One region of the Kitasatospora sp. NPDC018058 genome, then DNA from elsewhere that is predicted to be linked to it. Evidence: riboswitches for the same ligand, from Rfam matches in the RefSeq annotation. Region 1 holds a riboswitch; each other region holds the start of a gene.
The links. A riboswitch is a leader RNA that binds a small molecule or an ion and turns the genes downstream of it on or off. The one in region 1 is predicted to bind magnesium.

Region 1 (4,825 bases):
GCAGGAGGAGGACGCCGCACAGGGCGGTCCCTCTGCCGGTCCGGGGGAACAGGGCGGTTCTGGTCATGCGGTGTCCTCCTCCGATGACTTGGCCGGGTGGCTGTCGGTCAGGCGGCCCTGTCGGTCAGGCGGCCTCAGGCGGCCCGGACCAGCCGGGGGTCGTACTTGTAGCCGATCTGCCGGACGGTGGCGATCGCCTCCCGGTGGCCGGGGCCGAGCTTGCGGCGGATCCGGGCGATGTGGGTGGCGATGGTGCGGGTGTCACCGGTGTCCGGCCGGCCCCAGACCGTCTCCATCAGCTGACGGCGGGAGTGCACCCGCAGCGGGTTGCCGACCAGGTGCGCGAGCAGCTCGAACTCCAGGTACGGCATGGTGAGTTGCTGACCGTCCACGGTGACGGTGCGCTGTTCGGCGTTCACCACCAGGCCGTTGTCCGGGTCGGTGGAGGACTGCGGTTCGGGTATCGGGCGCCGGGCGGGGGCGTGGTCCGAGAAGACGGCGTCGAGCCTGCGGTAGCGCACGGCCATGGCGGTGCTCCTTCGGCTGATGGGGTCGGTCGGTTCAGTGCCCGGGGTGCCAGGAGGCTTCCAGCCGGGTGGTCCCGTCCGGTGCGGTGACGGTGGCCGTGGCTGGTCACCTCCGTGACGGGGCAAGGGGTGAAGTGGCGTACCGAGTGGTCGAGTCGACCGTTCAGTGGTTGAGGGCGGTCTGGACGACCTTGATGATGACCATGACCATCGCGATCAGCAGGTACGCGCGCAGGGCGCCCATGCCGATCTTGCGGGCGGTGGACATCACCGGCTTCTCCAGGGTCTCCAGCGGGGGCATCCGCCAGTTCTCGCGGCCGGTGCGGTCATGGGGGCACCCCTGGCCGGAGGCTGGGGGATGGTCCTCCTTGGTGCCGCGGCGGCCGAAGGTGAAGAAGTACCCGGCGACCAGCACGCCCGTCACGCCGCAGGCGGCCATGATCCACAGGATCGCGTCCGAGCTGATGTCCGGCCAGACCACGGCGGCGGTCAGGATCAGCGAGAGGGTGACCAGGACGCTGACCACGGCGGCGGTGAAGGCGTTGGTCCTGGGGCCGTTGACCCAGGGGCCGAGCACGGCCTTGTCGTTGCAGAGCAGCAGCAGGAAGACGGTGGCGGAGGGCAGCAGCACCCCGGCCAGCACCTGGACGAACTGGGTCATCAGGCCCTGGGTGTAGTCGGTGGACAGCAGGGTGATGGCGGCCGCCGCGACCACCAGGCCGGCGTAGATGCCGTAGAAGCCCTTGGCGCCCCTGACCCCGCGGTGCAGCGAGTGCTTGATGCCGAAGACGTCGCCGATCGCGTAGGCGGTGGACAGCGACACCGCGAAGGCGCCGATGATCGAGGCGTCCAGCAGCGCGATGGCGAACAGCACGCCCGCCAGGTGGCCGGCCTTGTCCTCGATGCCCTTGGCGACCGCGCCCGCGTCCGAGAACTGCCCGAAGCCGTCGGTGCCCGCGAACGCGGCGGCGGTCAGGCCCATCATCGCGGCGGCGCCGATGATCACGACCGCGATGCCGATCCACAGGTCGATCTTCTCGTACTTCATGAACCGCGGGGTGATGCGCTTGTCGATGACGTACGACTGCTGGAAGAACAGCTGCCACGGGGCGACGGTGGTGCCGACGATCGAGACGATCACCAGCATCACTGCGGCCAGCTCACCCGAGCCGCCCGGCATGGACGGCACCACGAAGTCGTGCGCCATTTGCGAGGTCTTCGGGTGGACCATGAAGTAGATCGGCACCAGCAGCAGCGAGCCGGCGCACAGGGTGATGGCGACGCGCTCGAAGCGCTGGAAGGAGCCGGTGAAGGCCGAGGCGATGATGATTGCCGCCGCCAGCACCACCGAGGCCACCTTGGGCAGGCCCAGGTAGCCGGCGGCCAGCGTGACGCCGATGAACTCCGTGACCAGGGTCAGCGCGTTCAGCAGGAACAGGTCGATGACGCTGAACGCGCCCCAGAACCTGCCGAAGCGCTCCAGGATCAGGCGGGCGTGGCCGACGCCGGTCACGGCGCCCAGGCGCAGCACCATCTCCTGGTTCACGTACAGCACCGGGACCAGCATCAGCAGCGTCCACAGCAGCTGGGTGCCGTAGTTCTGCCCGGCCTGGCCGTAGGTGGAGAAGGCACCCGCGTCGTTGTCGCCGACCATCACGATCAGACCGGGGCCGACGATCGCGAGCAGGGTCTTGAGTCTCGCTGACAGGCCCTGGCGGGGTGCGTCGTCATCGAGCTTGATGGTGCCGAGGGCGCCCTTGATGTCGCCGACGTGGGCGTCGTCCAGCACCGCTGAACGCGGCGGCGGAACCTTGGAGTTGAGCGTGGCGTTGGTGGTCATGACGTTCCTCCCGTGAACCCCTGGCAGGTGGGGTGGTTGGGGGCGCGCAGCAGCAATTCCCCCTGCGTGCGGGCACGGCGCATCGGCGCGCGGCGGTGCGCCCGTACGGGGACGTACGGGCGCGGCGGAGCCGCGTGCGTGGTGCTCGGTGCTGATGCGACGTCAGATATACGCGCAGGGAAGGCTGTTACCGCGTGCCGGAGGTGTGCGAGGGCAGGCGGGGGCAGGGGCTACTGTGGCCCGGACTACTGCAATCCATGTTTCTCGCCTCCTCCCGGCCGACGCACCCCGTGGTGCGTGTCATCGACGCGGCAAGGAGTTCGCCGGCGCATGAAGCGACCGCCGGTTCACCCCAACTCGTCAGAGCTTTGGCACTCCACGGCGTGTCCAGCGCCCTTCGGCGCTGGAAGCCACTTCGGATCAACCCTTAGGTCGGGAAGATCTGTCCTAACCCTGGGCGTCTCTCGACGTCGTCGGATCAGTGGCCTGTGTCCGTGAAGAAGCCTCACCGAACGAGGTGCCTTCTTCAAACCTCCAGAAGCATAGAGCGCCCGGAGTTCGATACTTGCGCACTTGGTAGAACCTTTACCTTTTTTGGAGGTGTGGCACCCACCCGGGTGACGTGGGTTTGACCGCGAGGCCGCCACGGAACGACTTCCCGCCGTACCCGGCAGCGGCACCAGGTCGTGGCCATTACCCGAGGGGTGGCATGGCGACCGCAGGCTCTCAGGGGGCTCCCCGGCAGGCGAGGGCGCTGGCACTCGCCCGGCACCCGAAACTGTGGCTCTTCCCGAGCATCCTGTGCGGCCTGGTGGCCGTGGTGCTCTCACTGCTCTACATGGGCGGCATCATCAACCCGACCGGCAATCTGCACCGGCTGCCGATCGCCCTGGTGAACGCCGATCAGGGCCCGCCGCCACCGGGACGGACGGTGAACCTCGGCACCGAGCTGACCCGGGCGGTGGTGGCCAGCACCCCCGACGACACCGTCAACTGGCGGCAGACGGACGCCGCCGGGGTGGGCGACCTGCTCGCCTCCGGCAAGGTCTACGGCGCGCTGCTCGTGCCGCAGGACTTCACCGCCACCGTCACCAAGCTGGCCACCGGCGGGGCCACCGAACGGCCCACCCTCACCGTCCTCACCAACCCGGGCCTGGGCAGCCTCGGCTCCTCGATGGCCGCGCAGATCGCCCAGAACGCCGCCCACCAGGCCTCCGTCACGGCCGGCCGGCAACTGCTGGCCGCCGTACCGGCCTCCGGCGCCCGGGGCCCGGACACCGGCGCCACCGCCCGGCTGCTGCTCGCCGACCCGATCGCCGTCGCCACCAAGGTCGGCCACCCGATCGGCAGCCACAGCGGCCTCGGCCTGAGCGCCTTCTACTACACCCTGCTGGCCGTGCTGACCGGCTTCATCGGCGGCAACATCATCCACAACGGCGTCGACGGCGCGCTCGGCTACAGCGACAGCGAGATTGGCCCCTGGCACACCCGCCGCCCCACCGTCCCGATCGACCGCACCCAGACCCTGCTGCTCAAGATGGTCATGACGGCCGGGATCATGCTGCTCACCACCAGCCTGGTGCTGCTCTGCACGGTCGGGATCCTCGGCATGGACGCCCCGCACCAGGCGATGCTCTGGTTGTTCGCCTACTGCGCCAGCCTCGCCGTGGGCCTCGGGGTGCAGGCGATCAACGCCGCGTTCGGCGGGATCGGGCAGCTGGTGTCGATGTTCGTCTTCATCGCGCTGGCCCTGCCCTCCTCCGGGGCGACCGTCCCCCTCCAGGCGGTGCCCGACTTCTACCGCTTCCTCGGCGTCTTCGAGCCGATGCGCCAGCTGAGCGACGGCATCCGGGCGATCATCTTCTTCGACGCCCGGGGCGACGCCGGGCTGGCCCGCGGCTGGACCATGATCGCCGTCGGCGCGGTGCTCGCCGTGGCCTTCGGCTTCGCGATGACCCGCTACTACGACCGCAAGGGCCTGCACCGCTGGACGCCCCAGCCCTCCGACTAGCCCCTCGGCACGGTGACCGTCAGGTGCTGATGACCGGCCGGTCGCTCCGGGTGCTGTGGTCGTCGTCGCGCACGTCGATCCGGTCCGCGCGGGTGTAGACGTTCATCGAGTCGCCGCGCATGAAGCCGACCAGGGTCAGCCCGCTCTCCTCGGCCAGGTCCACCGCCAGCGAGGAGGGCGCGGAGACGGCGGCGAGCATCGGGACGCCCGCCATCACGGCCTTCTGGACCAGTTCGAAGGAGGCCCGGCCGCTGACCATCAGCACCGTGCCGCGGGCCGGGAGCAGGCCCTCGCGCAGCGCGTGGCCGACCACCTTGTCCACCGCGTTGTGCCGGCCCACGTCCTCGCGCAGGCAGAGCAGCCGGCCCTCGGCGTCGAACAGCCCGGCCGCGTGCAGGCCGCCGGTGCTGTCGAAGATCTTCTGGGCCGCGCGCAGCCGGTCGGGCA
Region 2 (4,825 bases), on a different contig from region 1:
GGTGCTTACCACGGGCAGGCCGCGCTGCACCGCGCCCGCGCCGTACATCGCGATCGCGCCGCCGCCGAGGATCAGCGCCACGCCGAGCAGGGTGACCGCCCGGCTGGGCGGCCGGACGGTGTCGCGCCCGGTGAGCCCGGCGGTGACGCTGCGGCGGGCGGTCTGCCAGGCGGGCAGCGCGGCCGCGAGCAGCGCGGTGAGCAGCCCGATCCCGGCGATCGCGAGCAGGTCCAGCGGGGGCAGCGCGAGGTGTCCGAAGCGCGCGCCGCCGACCCGTTCGATGAGCGGCCGCAGCCCGGCGACCAGCCCGGTGCCGAGCGCGACGCCGAGCGCGGCCCCGGCCACGCCGAGGACCAGTCCGCCGCCGAGCACCACCGCGCCGACGTGGGCCCGGCTGCCGCCGGCCGCGCCGAGCAGGGCGAGCTGGCGGCGCGAGCGGCGGGCGCCGACCGCGAAGGCGGGCCCGGCGAGCAGCGCGACCTCCAGCAGCGCCATCCCGGTGACGGTGGCGACCACGACCTTGGTGCTGTTGCCCGCGGCCGGGTCGCTGTCGTGGGCGGAGTCGCGGTAGTAGGCGACGGCCCCGTACGGCGGCGGGTCGAGCGCGACCGAGCGCGCGGTCAGGGTGTAGCCGTACGCGTTGAACTGCTGCACGGCGGCCCAGTCGAGGCTGATTCCGCTCGGCAGGTGGACCAGCCAGGCGTTGCGGGCGTCCGGGGCGTGCTCGGCGGCGGGGCGGCGGGGCTCCGCCGCGGCGGCCAGCGGGTCGAGCAACTCGCCTGGCCGGGCCACGAGTTCGACCCGGCCGAGCTCGTCCGGGTGCTCCACCACGGCGGTGACGGTGAAGGTGGTCCGTTCCAGTCCCTGGACGGTGGTGGTGCCGCCGAGCGAGAGCCCGGCGTGGTCCAGGAAGGCCCGGGTGGCGGCCAGTTCGTGCGGGGCACTCGGGGCGCGACCCTCGACGACGTTCAGCCGGCCGTGCCAGACCGGGTCGGCGAGGTCGGCCTCGGCGGTGAGGGTGCGGACCAGGCCTTCGGGTGAGGTCGCGCCGGTCTCCGGTCCGGGTCGGGCCGGGGTGAGCACGCTGCCGGGCGGCAGTAGTGAGCTGACCAGGGCCGCCGGGTCGGTGCTCGCGGCCCGCTGCTGCTCGGCGGTGGGCTGCCGGCCGGGCTTGGGCTCGACCGCGAACGCGCCGTCCTCGGCGATCGGGGCCTGTTCGACGGTCCGGCCGGGGTTGAGCCCGGTGACCAGGGCGTCCGCCCCGCCGAGTACCCGCTCGACCCGTTCGTCCGGGGTGAGCTGCCCGCTGCGGTGGACCACGTCGGCGCCGGTGACCCCGAGGACGGGCAGCGCGACCATGGCCAGGATGAGGGCGCTGCGCCCCTTGGCCCGCAGCGCGTCGCGCCGGGCGATGCGCAGCGCGACCTTCGCTGCTCCGATCCTCAACGCGTCACCTGGCCGAGCGAGTTGGCGCGGTGCACGGCCGCCGGGCAGCGGCCGGAGCGGCGTCCGGCGGTCTCCGAGGCGACGGCGCCGTCGCGCAGGTGGACCACCCGGTCCGCCCAGGCGGCGTGCGAGGCCTCGTGGGTGACCATCATGGCGGCCGCCCCGGCGTCGCAGCGGGCGCGCAGGAGGGCGAGGACGGCACCGCCGGTGGCCGAGTCGAGCGCGCCGGTCGGCTCGTCGGCGAGGACGAGCCGGCGTTCGCCGATCAGCGCCCGGGCGATGGCGACGCGTTGCTGCTGGCCGCCGGACATGTCGTCGGGGAAGCGGTCGGCGAGTTCCCCGATGCCCAGCTCCTCCAGCGCGGCCAGCGCCTCCCGGCGGGCGGTGCGGCCCGGGGCGCCGTCGAGTTCGCGCGGCAGGGCGATGTTCTCGGCGGCGGTGAGCGCCGGGATCAGGTTGTAGTCCTGGAAGACGTAGCCGACGGAGCGCCGCCGCAGGTCGGCGAGCCTGCCCCGGCTGAGGCCGCCGAGCGCGACGCCCTCGACCAGTACCTCGCCCTCGCTGGGCAGGTCCAGCCCGCCGGCCAGGGTCAGCAGGGTCGACTTCCCGGAGCCGGACGGCCCCATCACGGCGACGAACTCGCCGGCGTGCACGGTCAGGTCGATCCCGCGCAGGGCGTGCACCTGTGCGGCGCCACGCCCGTGCACCCGGGAGACCCCGGCCAGTCGCAGGACGGGCTCGGACCAGGTCGGACCGGTGTGGGACAACACTTCCCCCTCGTGAGCTGTTCAGCTGTATATGTCGGTGAACTATATATGCCGAACGCGCGAGAGTGGGGCGGTCGGGCTTGGTCAAGGTTCTACAAAGGTGTCGAAGATCGGCCGAAAAGGTGAGAGGGACCCGCCGGGCGGGTCTATGCTTTGGGAGGTTTGAAAAGGCACCTCGTTCGGTGAGGCGTCTTCACGGACACAGGCCACTGACCCGACGACGTCGAGAGACGCCCAGGTTCAGGACAGGTCTTCCCGACTTAAGGGTTGACCCCAAGTGGCTTCCGGCCGGACAGGCTGGACACGCCGTGGAGTGCCAAAGCTCTGACGAGTTGGGGTGTACCGGTCCATCTCGACCGGTGTGCTCCTTGCCGTGTCGTGATGCGGCGCACAGACGGTGCGCCCCCGGCCGGGAGGAGGCGAGAGACATGGGCTGCCCTAGTCCGGGCCACAGTCGCCCCTGCCCCCGCATGCTCTCGAACACGTCCGGCACGCGGTAGCAACCTTCCCTGCGCGTTCACCCGGCGCTTCGCTCGGGGCTCGGTCGTGCCTCCATGGCACTCAACCACGCCTCGACGCAAAGAGCCTGACGCATCGTCATGTCCGTACGGCCGCCGCCGCTCAGCGCCGCCGTGCGGAGGCGATGGCGTGCGCCCGCAGGGGGGATCGCTGCTGCGTGCCCCCTGACGCCCCCTCAAGGTAGGGGGCAGGGAGGCCCCGCCATGACCAACGTGATGCTGGACCCGAAGGTTTCCACGGTCCCCGTCGCTACCGCCGCCACCCGCTCCGCCGTCCTGGACGACGCCCACGTGGGCGACATCAAGGGCGCGCTCGGCACCATCCGACTCGACGACACCACCCCCCGCCACGGCCTCTCCGCCCGGCTCAAGACCCTGCTGGCGATCATCGGCCCCGGTCTGATCGTGATGGTCGGCGACAACGACGCGGGTGCCTTCTCCACCTACGGCCAGGCCGGGCAGAACTACGGCACCCAGCTGCTGTGGACGCTGCTGATGCTGGTCCCGGTGCTGTACGTGAACCAGGAGATGGTGCTGCGCCTGGGCGCGGTCACCGGGGTCGGCCACGCACGTCTCATCCTGGAGCGCTTCGGCAGGTTCTGGGGCGCGTTCAGCGTCATCGACCTCTTCCTGCTGAACGCGCTGACCCTGGTCACCGAGTTCATCGGCGTCACGCTGGCCGCCGGGTACCTGGGCCTGCCGAAGGCGGCCTCGGTGGTGCTGGCGGCGGCGATCATCATCGCCTCGGCCTTCACCGGCTCCTTCCAGCGCTTCGAGCGCGTCGCCGTCACCCTGTGCGCCGGCTCGCTGCTGCTGGTGCCGATCTACTTCATGGTCCACCCCGGGACCTCGCAGATGGCCCACGACTTCGTGACGCCCACCCTGCCCGGCGGGTCCGGCCAGCTCGCGGCCGTCATGATGGTCATCATCTCGATCGTCGGCACCACCGTCGCCCCCTGGCAGCTGTTCTTCCAGCAGTCGTACGTCATCGACAAGCGGATCACCCCGCGTTTCATGACGTACGAGAAGGCCGACCTGTGGATCGGGATCGTCGTGGTCATCGTCGGCGCGGCCGCGCTGATCGGACTCACGGCGGCGGCCTTCGCGGGCACCGACGGTTTCGGCCGGTTCTCCGACGCGGCCGCCGTGGCCAAGGGCATCGAGGACAAGGCCGGCCGCCTGGCGGGCGTGCTGTTCGCCATCGCGCTGCTGGACGCCTCGATCATCGGCGCCTTCGCGGTGTCGCTGTCCACCGCCTACGCCATCGGCGACGTGTTCGGCATCAGGCACTCGCTGCACCGCGGGGTCAAGGGCGCCAAGGGCTTCTACGCGGTGTACGCCGGCCTGGTGGCGGTCGCCGCCGCGATCACCCTGCTGTCCACCGACTACACCCAGGGCCTGATCACCCAGTTCGTCCAGGTGCTGGCCGGGGTGCTGCTGCCCTCCGCCACCGTCTTCCTGCTGCTGCTCTGCAACGACAAGGCCGTGCTGGGCCCGTGGGTCAACGGGCCCAGGACCAACGCCTTCACCTCGGCGGTGGTCGGTGTCCTGGTGATGCTGTCCATGATCCTCACCGCGGCGGTGGTCTGGCCGGACATCAGCTCGGACGCGATCCTGTGGATCATGGCCGGCTGCGGCGTGACGGGCGTGCTGGTCGCCGGGTACTTCTTCACCTTCGGCCGCCGGGGCACCAAGGAGGACCTTCACCCAGCCTCCGGCCAGGGGTGCCCCCATGACCGCACCGGCCGCGAGAACTGGCGGATGCCCCCGCTGGAGACCCTCGGCAAGCCGGTGATGTCCACCGCCCGCAAGGTCGGCATGGGCGCCCTGCGGGCCTACCTGCTGATCGCGATGGTCATGGTGATCATCAAGATCGTCCAGACCGCGCTCGGCCACTGAGTCGCCGATCACAGCCCCCGCGGACGGGTGGTGGGCAGCCGCTCGCCACCCGTCCGCCCCCTTTCCCCGTGTTCCCCGCGTTCTCTCCGAAGGAGGTGCCGTCGTGCACACCCTGACCACCGTCGAGTTCCTGGTCCGGCTCGCCACCGGCGTCGCCTGCGGCGCGCTGATCGGCGTCGAGCGCCAGTGGCGGGC
Region 3 (4,825 bases), on a different contig from region 1:
CCGTAGGTGAACTGGGAGCCGGCGCTGGCGTAGGTGGCGATGCCCGCGGCGTCGTTGCCGGCGTTGGCGGCGACCAGGCCGGGGCCGGCCACCATCGCGACGGCGGCCAATCGGCGGAGGCCTCTTCGGCGGCCGGAGCGCCCCGGGTCGGACGGCGCGGACGCCGCGGCGGCGGCGTCCGGTCCGGTGTCGAGGGTGTCGAGGTCGCGGGTCACTTGAGGAGCCTCCGGAAGTGCAGTCGCCCACGCTCGGGCAGGAGCGAGTCGAGGATGTCGTCGGCCAGGACCCGGCCGAGCGGGCGCCCGGAGTCGTCGACCACGAGCAGGGAGGTGGCCCGGGCCGCGACCAGCTGGTCGGCGGCCTCGGCGAGCCGGGTGTCGGGCCGGACGGTCACCGGCGGGCCGAACTGGTCCAGCCAGGAGACGAGGTCGCCGATCACCGAGGTGTCCTCGGCCACGGCCAGATCGAACAGCGGGATGTCGGCGATCAGCCGGCCGTCGTCGTCCAGCACCGTGACCGCGTCGATGTCGGTGCGGTGCTCGGCCTGCGCGGCGAGTTCGGCCCGCACCTGGGCGACGGTGTGCGCGGAGCCGGCGGTGACCAGCAGGGTGGTCATCGCGCCGCCGGCGGTGCCCTCGCGGTGGGTGAGCAGGGAGCGCAGCTCGGCCGCCTCGGGCTCGGGCATCCGGGCCAGCAGGGTCTCGCGCTCGCCCGGGGCGAGGTCGCGCAGGGCGTCGGCGGCCTCGTCCGGTTCCATCTCGTCGACGAGCCGGGCGGCGTGCTCCGGGGGTACCTCGCGCAGCAGGTTCTCCAGCTCGGCGGGTTCCATCTCCTCCAGCGCGTCCGCGGCGTGCTCCGGCTCCAACCAGCCCAGCAGCTGCTGGCGCTCGTGCCGGCCGAGGTCCTCCAGGATGTCGGCGAGGTCGGCCGGGCGCAGCCGGTGCAGCGCGGAGCGGGAGGCGCGCAGCCGCACCTCGGCGGGCCCGTGGGTGGCCTGCTCGCCGAACGGGGCGACGGACTGCCAGTCCAGGACGCGTTCCGGGGTGGGGCGGATCTGCCAGCGGCGCGGGCCGAGCCGGCGCAGCAGGGTGGGCAGCGAGACGTCGACCCCGACCAGGACGGTCCGGGCGGCGAGCGGGGCCAGGTAGAGGTCGGCGGCGCGGGTGACCTGGACGCCGTCGACGTCGACGAGCTGGTGGTCCAGCACGTCGCGGGCCAGCAGGACCTCCCCGGGCCGGCGGTTGAACTCGCGCAGGTCCACGCGGGCGGTGCGCAGCCGGACCTGCCCGGTCTGGATCCGCTCGACGGCGTCGGCGGCGATGAAGGTGCGGCGGCGGCCTATTCGGATGATCAGTCCGGTGACCGGCGGGTACGGCTCCGCCCCGTAGAGGCGCGCGACCACGTCGACGACGCGGCCCACCTCCTCGCCGGCCTGGTTGGTGGCCGGGCCGCCGACCAGCCCGGCGACGGAGACCAGCGAGGAACGGACGGTCCGGGAGACGGCGGTACGGCGCTCGGCGGCGACGGTGCGATCGCGCAGTCGGGCCGTGGCGGACGTGAGCAGGGTGGTGGCAGCCATGGTGGGGACCCCCTCGCCCCGACAGGACGGGGCAGCGGGCCGCCCGGCGGCACGTCACCGCCGACCCCGACCGCGGCGCCGGTTCCAGGCATGCGCCGGGGCCTCCCGCGTCAGGACGGACGGGAGGGCGGAGCGGCCGGACCGCATCGGTCAGGGAAGGAGGGAGCGCCTCGGGCGGCGGAAGGACGGCGAGGACGACATCGGGAAAGGCTGACTATGGCCAGGACTTCCGTCCATCACGCCTCCTCCCGGTCTCGGCCGCGCATCGTGGTCGCGGCGGCACGGCAGGGGGAGACCGACGTCAATGCCCGGGCACCCCCACTCGTCAGAGCTTTGGCACTCCACGGCGTGTCCCTGGTCGATCCCGACGGGAAGCCACTTGGGGTCACCCCTTGAGCCGGGGAGACCTGTCCTGATCCGGAGCGTCTCTCGACGGGTGGGATCAGTGGCCTGTGTCCGTGAAGACGCCTCACCGAACGAGGTGTCTGTTCAAATCGGCCCCAGGATAGGACCTGAAGGTGCTCGCAGCGTAATCCTTGACCCGAGCTTGACCCGGGCCTGACCTGCGGGGGAGCCGCCGGGGCGCACGGCCGGGGGCGCGCAGCGGTGCTCCGGCCGACGGCGGTGGGGGCCGAACTTCCCCGTGGGCGGCCCCTGGTGACGCTGATTCCGACACCGAGGGGAACCCGCCTGCCGCCCGCCGTCCGCGACGTGGCCGCCGTCGCCGCGCTTCCGTCCGGTACGGCGTGCGGCAGCACCGGACGACGAACCGGGTGCTGATCCCGGCCGGGAGTCCGTCCCCGAAGGTCAGCGCCGGCCGAACAGCCGCCCGAGCCAGCCGCCGGACGCCCGCTCCTTCGGTGAGCACGCGCACCGCTGGGACTTGGGCACCCCGGCCAGCACCTGTTCGACGTGCATCCCGCACCCGGCGTAGGTCGGCTTTCCGCAGGTGCGGCAGACGACTCGACGGCACATGCCGTGCTCCCTTCCTCGGCCCCCGGTGAATGGACTGACACGACCAATATACCCCCGCCGGTATTCACCCCTTCGGGCCTCGCCGGCGCCGCTCCTTCGGGGCGTTCTCCCGGCGCGGACGGAAACCGCCCGAGGCCGTTCCGGCCCCGTGGATGCAGGGCGGCCGTCCGGCTCTCCGTTGGGGGCGGGAGACGGCGACCGCCTGTGCGCTTTCCGTTGACGACACCCCGGCGCGGCATGTGAAATGACACATGTCACCGATCACATGGGTCAAGGGCTCATGGGTCGAGGCCCGAACCCGAGCCCTCGGCCGCGATTTTGAACGTTCAAATCCCCGGGTTCAACCCCCCACGGCCGGCCGGCTGCCCCCGTCAAACCACGTGACGCAACGTCATTCCCCCACACCCCCACTCCCCACAGGAGCACCCGTGCGCCTCCTTCCCCACCGCCTCGCGGCACCCCTGCTCGCGCTGGCACTCGCCACCACCGGCCTCGGAGCCCTCAGCCTCGGCGCGGCCGCTCCGGCCGCCGCCCTGGGCAACGGCAACGCCCTCACCCCGCCCATGGGGTGGAACTCGTGGAACTCCCTCGGCACCGAGGTCACCGAGGACCAGGTCGTCCAGACGATCGACTTCATGGCCGCCAACGGCCTGGTGGCGGCGGGCTACAACACCGTCACGATCGACGACGGCTGGTCGCTCTGGCACCGGGACGGCCAGAGCACCGACTTCGTCCGGACGCCGAACGGCTCGATGCAGCTGTACGACGCCGCCGGGAACCCGGTCACCGGGACGGACGGCACCGGCAACGACCCCACCTCCGGCCACCTGATCCCGCGCCCCGACCACTTCCCGTCGCGGACCGTCGACGGCCGGACCGTCAACGGCATCCAGTTCCTGGCCTGGTACGCCCACAGCAAGGGCCTGAAGTTCGGCCTCTACGCCACCGACACCTACGAGACCTGCCAGATGCACCCCGGAAGCCTCGGCCACGAGAGCACCGACGCCGGCGACTTCGTCTCCTGGGGCGTCGACTTCGTCAAGTACGACGACTGCCCCTACGGCCCGCAGATCACCGGCCCCGACGGTCACAACTACTACACCCAGGGCGAGGGCAGGGAGCTCACCCGCTCCATCTACGCCCGCGTGCAGACCTTCCAGCGGGCCCTCGACGCCGCCTCCGCCGGCCAGGGCCGCCCGAAGGTCACCCTCAGCGTCTCCGCCCAACCCGCCCACACCGGTGTGCCCTACCTCCTCGACCCGGCCGACCCGGCCCGCACCGACCCGGTCGTCCAGGCCGCCGGGACCGCGCCGTTCACCGCGCCCGGCTACGCCCCGACGGGCGTGTGGTGCGGGCAGGTGGCCAACCTGTGCCGGATCGGCGGGGACCGCGACAGCGAGCTCGACGGCGTGCTGTGGAACGGGCAACTGCAGACCGCCCTTCAGTACCCCGGCAACGTGCGCCCGGGCAGCTGGAACGACCTCGACATGATGTTCACCGGCTGGAACGACGTGTACGGCCTCTACGGCACCAGCGACACCTGCACCTGCCACAAGCCGTTCACCGACGACGAGTCGCGCACCGAGACCTCCGTCCTGTCCATGCTCGCCGCGCCGTTGATCTCCGGTGCCGACCTCCGTACCGCCGGGCAGTCGCAGCACAGCGCGAACGGCTACACGTGGTCCACGGGCATCGGTGCGTCGAGCCTCGCGGTCCTCAAGAACGCCGACGTCATCGCCGTCGACCAGGACACGCTCGCCAAGCCCGCGACCCTGGTCGGGGCCAGGCCGGCAACCGCGACCGCGCCGGTGGTGCTGAAGCGGCAGCTGGCGAACGGGGACACCGCCGTGCTGTTGGTGAACCAGGACCCGAACAACTGGCAGACGGTCGGCAGCGACCTCACCTCGCTGGGGCTGACCGGCGGATTCACGTACAAGGAGCTGTGGACCGGTGCCACCGGCACGGTGGCGGCCGGTGGCACGGTCGGCGGCACCTGGGTCGCTCCGCACGGCGTCGCGATGTTCCGGCTCACGCCGCAGGCCACGACCGCACCGGCGGCGGTCGTGGGCGACGGGAAGTACCACGCGCTGAGCGCGGGTGGTACGGGAGGCCTGGTCCTGGAGGTCGGCGGCACGTGCGGCTCGCCGCTCACCTCGGCCGCCGACGTCAACACCTGGTGGCCCACGCACACCTCCGAGCAGTGGACGTTCACGAGCAACCCCGACGGCACCGTGCGGATCGGCGACAACTGCGACACGGCCACCCAGGTCC

Region 2: linked by a shared signal. The riboswitch ahead of ACH4E7_RS24075 (NRAMP family divalent metal transporter) and the one ahead of ACH4E7_RS29900 (NRAMP family divalent metal transporter) in region 1 are both predicted to bind magnesium.
Region 3: linked by a shared signal. The riboswitch ahead of ACH4E7_RS12960 (magnesium transporter MgtE N-terminal domain-containing protein) and the one ahead of ACH4E7_RS29900 (NRAMP family divalent metal transporter) in region 1 are both predicted to bind magnesium.

Annotation. Positions count from the first base shown of each region.
Region 1 is NZ_JBIRFA010000025.1:24,942-29,766, forward strand. Features, by position in the region: gene ACH4E7_RS29890 (hypothetical protein) at 1-67, opposite strand, end outside; gene ACH4E7_RS29895 (winged helix-turn-helix domain-containing protein) at 135-527, opposite strand; gene ACH4E7_RS29900 (NRAMP family divalent metal transporter) at 691-2,367, opposite strand; M-box (ykoK) riboswitch at 2,712-2,891, opposite strand; gene ACH4E7_RS29905 (DUF3533 domain-containing protein) at 3,077-4,378, shown strand; gene fdhD (formate dehydrogenase accessory sulfurtransferase FdhD) at 4,398-4,825, opposite strand, start outside.
Region 2 is NZ_JBIRFA010000017.1:21,847-26,671, forward strand. Features, by position in the region: gene ACH4E7_RS24065 (FtsX-like permease family protein) at 1-1,446, opposite strand, end outside; gene ACH4E7_RS24070 (ABC transporter ATP-binding protein) at 1,443-2,213, opposite strand; M-box (ykoK) riboswitch at 2,381-2,557, shown strand; gene ACH4E7_RS24075 (NRAMP family divalent metal transporter) at 2,936-4,630, shown strand; gene ACH4E7_RS24080 (MgtC/SapB family protein) at 4,734-4,825, shown strand, end outside.
Region 3 is NZ_JBIRFA010000007.1:307,323-312,147, forward strand. Features, by position in the region: gene ACH4E7_RS12955 (NRAMP family divalent metal transporter) at 1-215, opposite strand, end outside; gene ACH4E7_RS12960 (magnesium transporter MgtE N-terminal domain-containing protein) at 212-1,579, opposite strand; M-box (ykoK) riboswitch at 1,889-2,067, opposite strand; gene ACH4E7_RS12965 (hypothetical protein) at 2,387-2,554, opposite strand; gene ACH4E7_RS12970 (alpha-galactosidase) at 2,983-4,825, shown strand, end outside.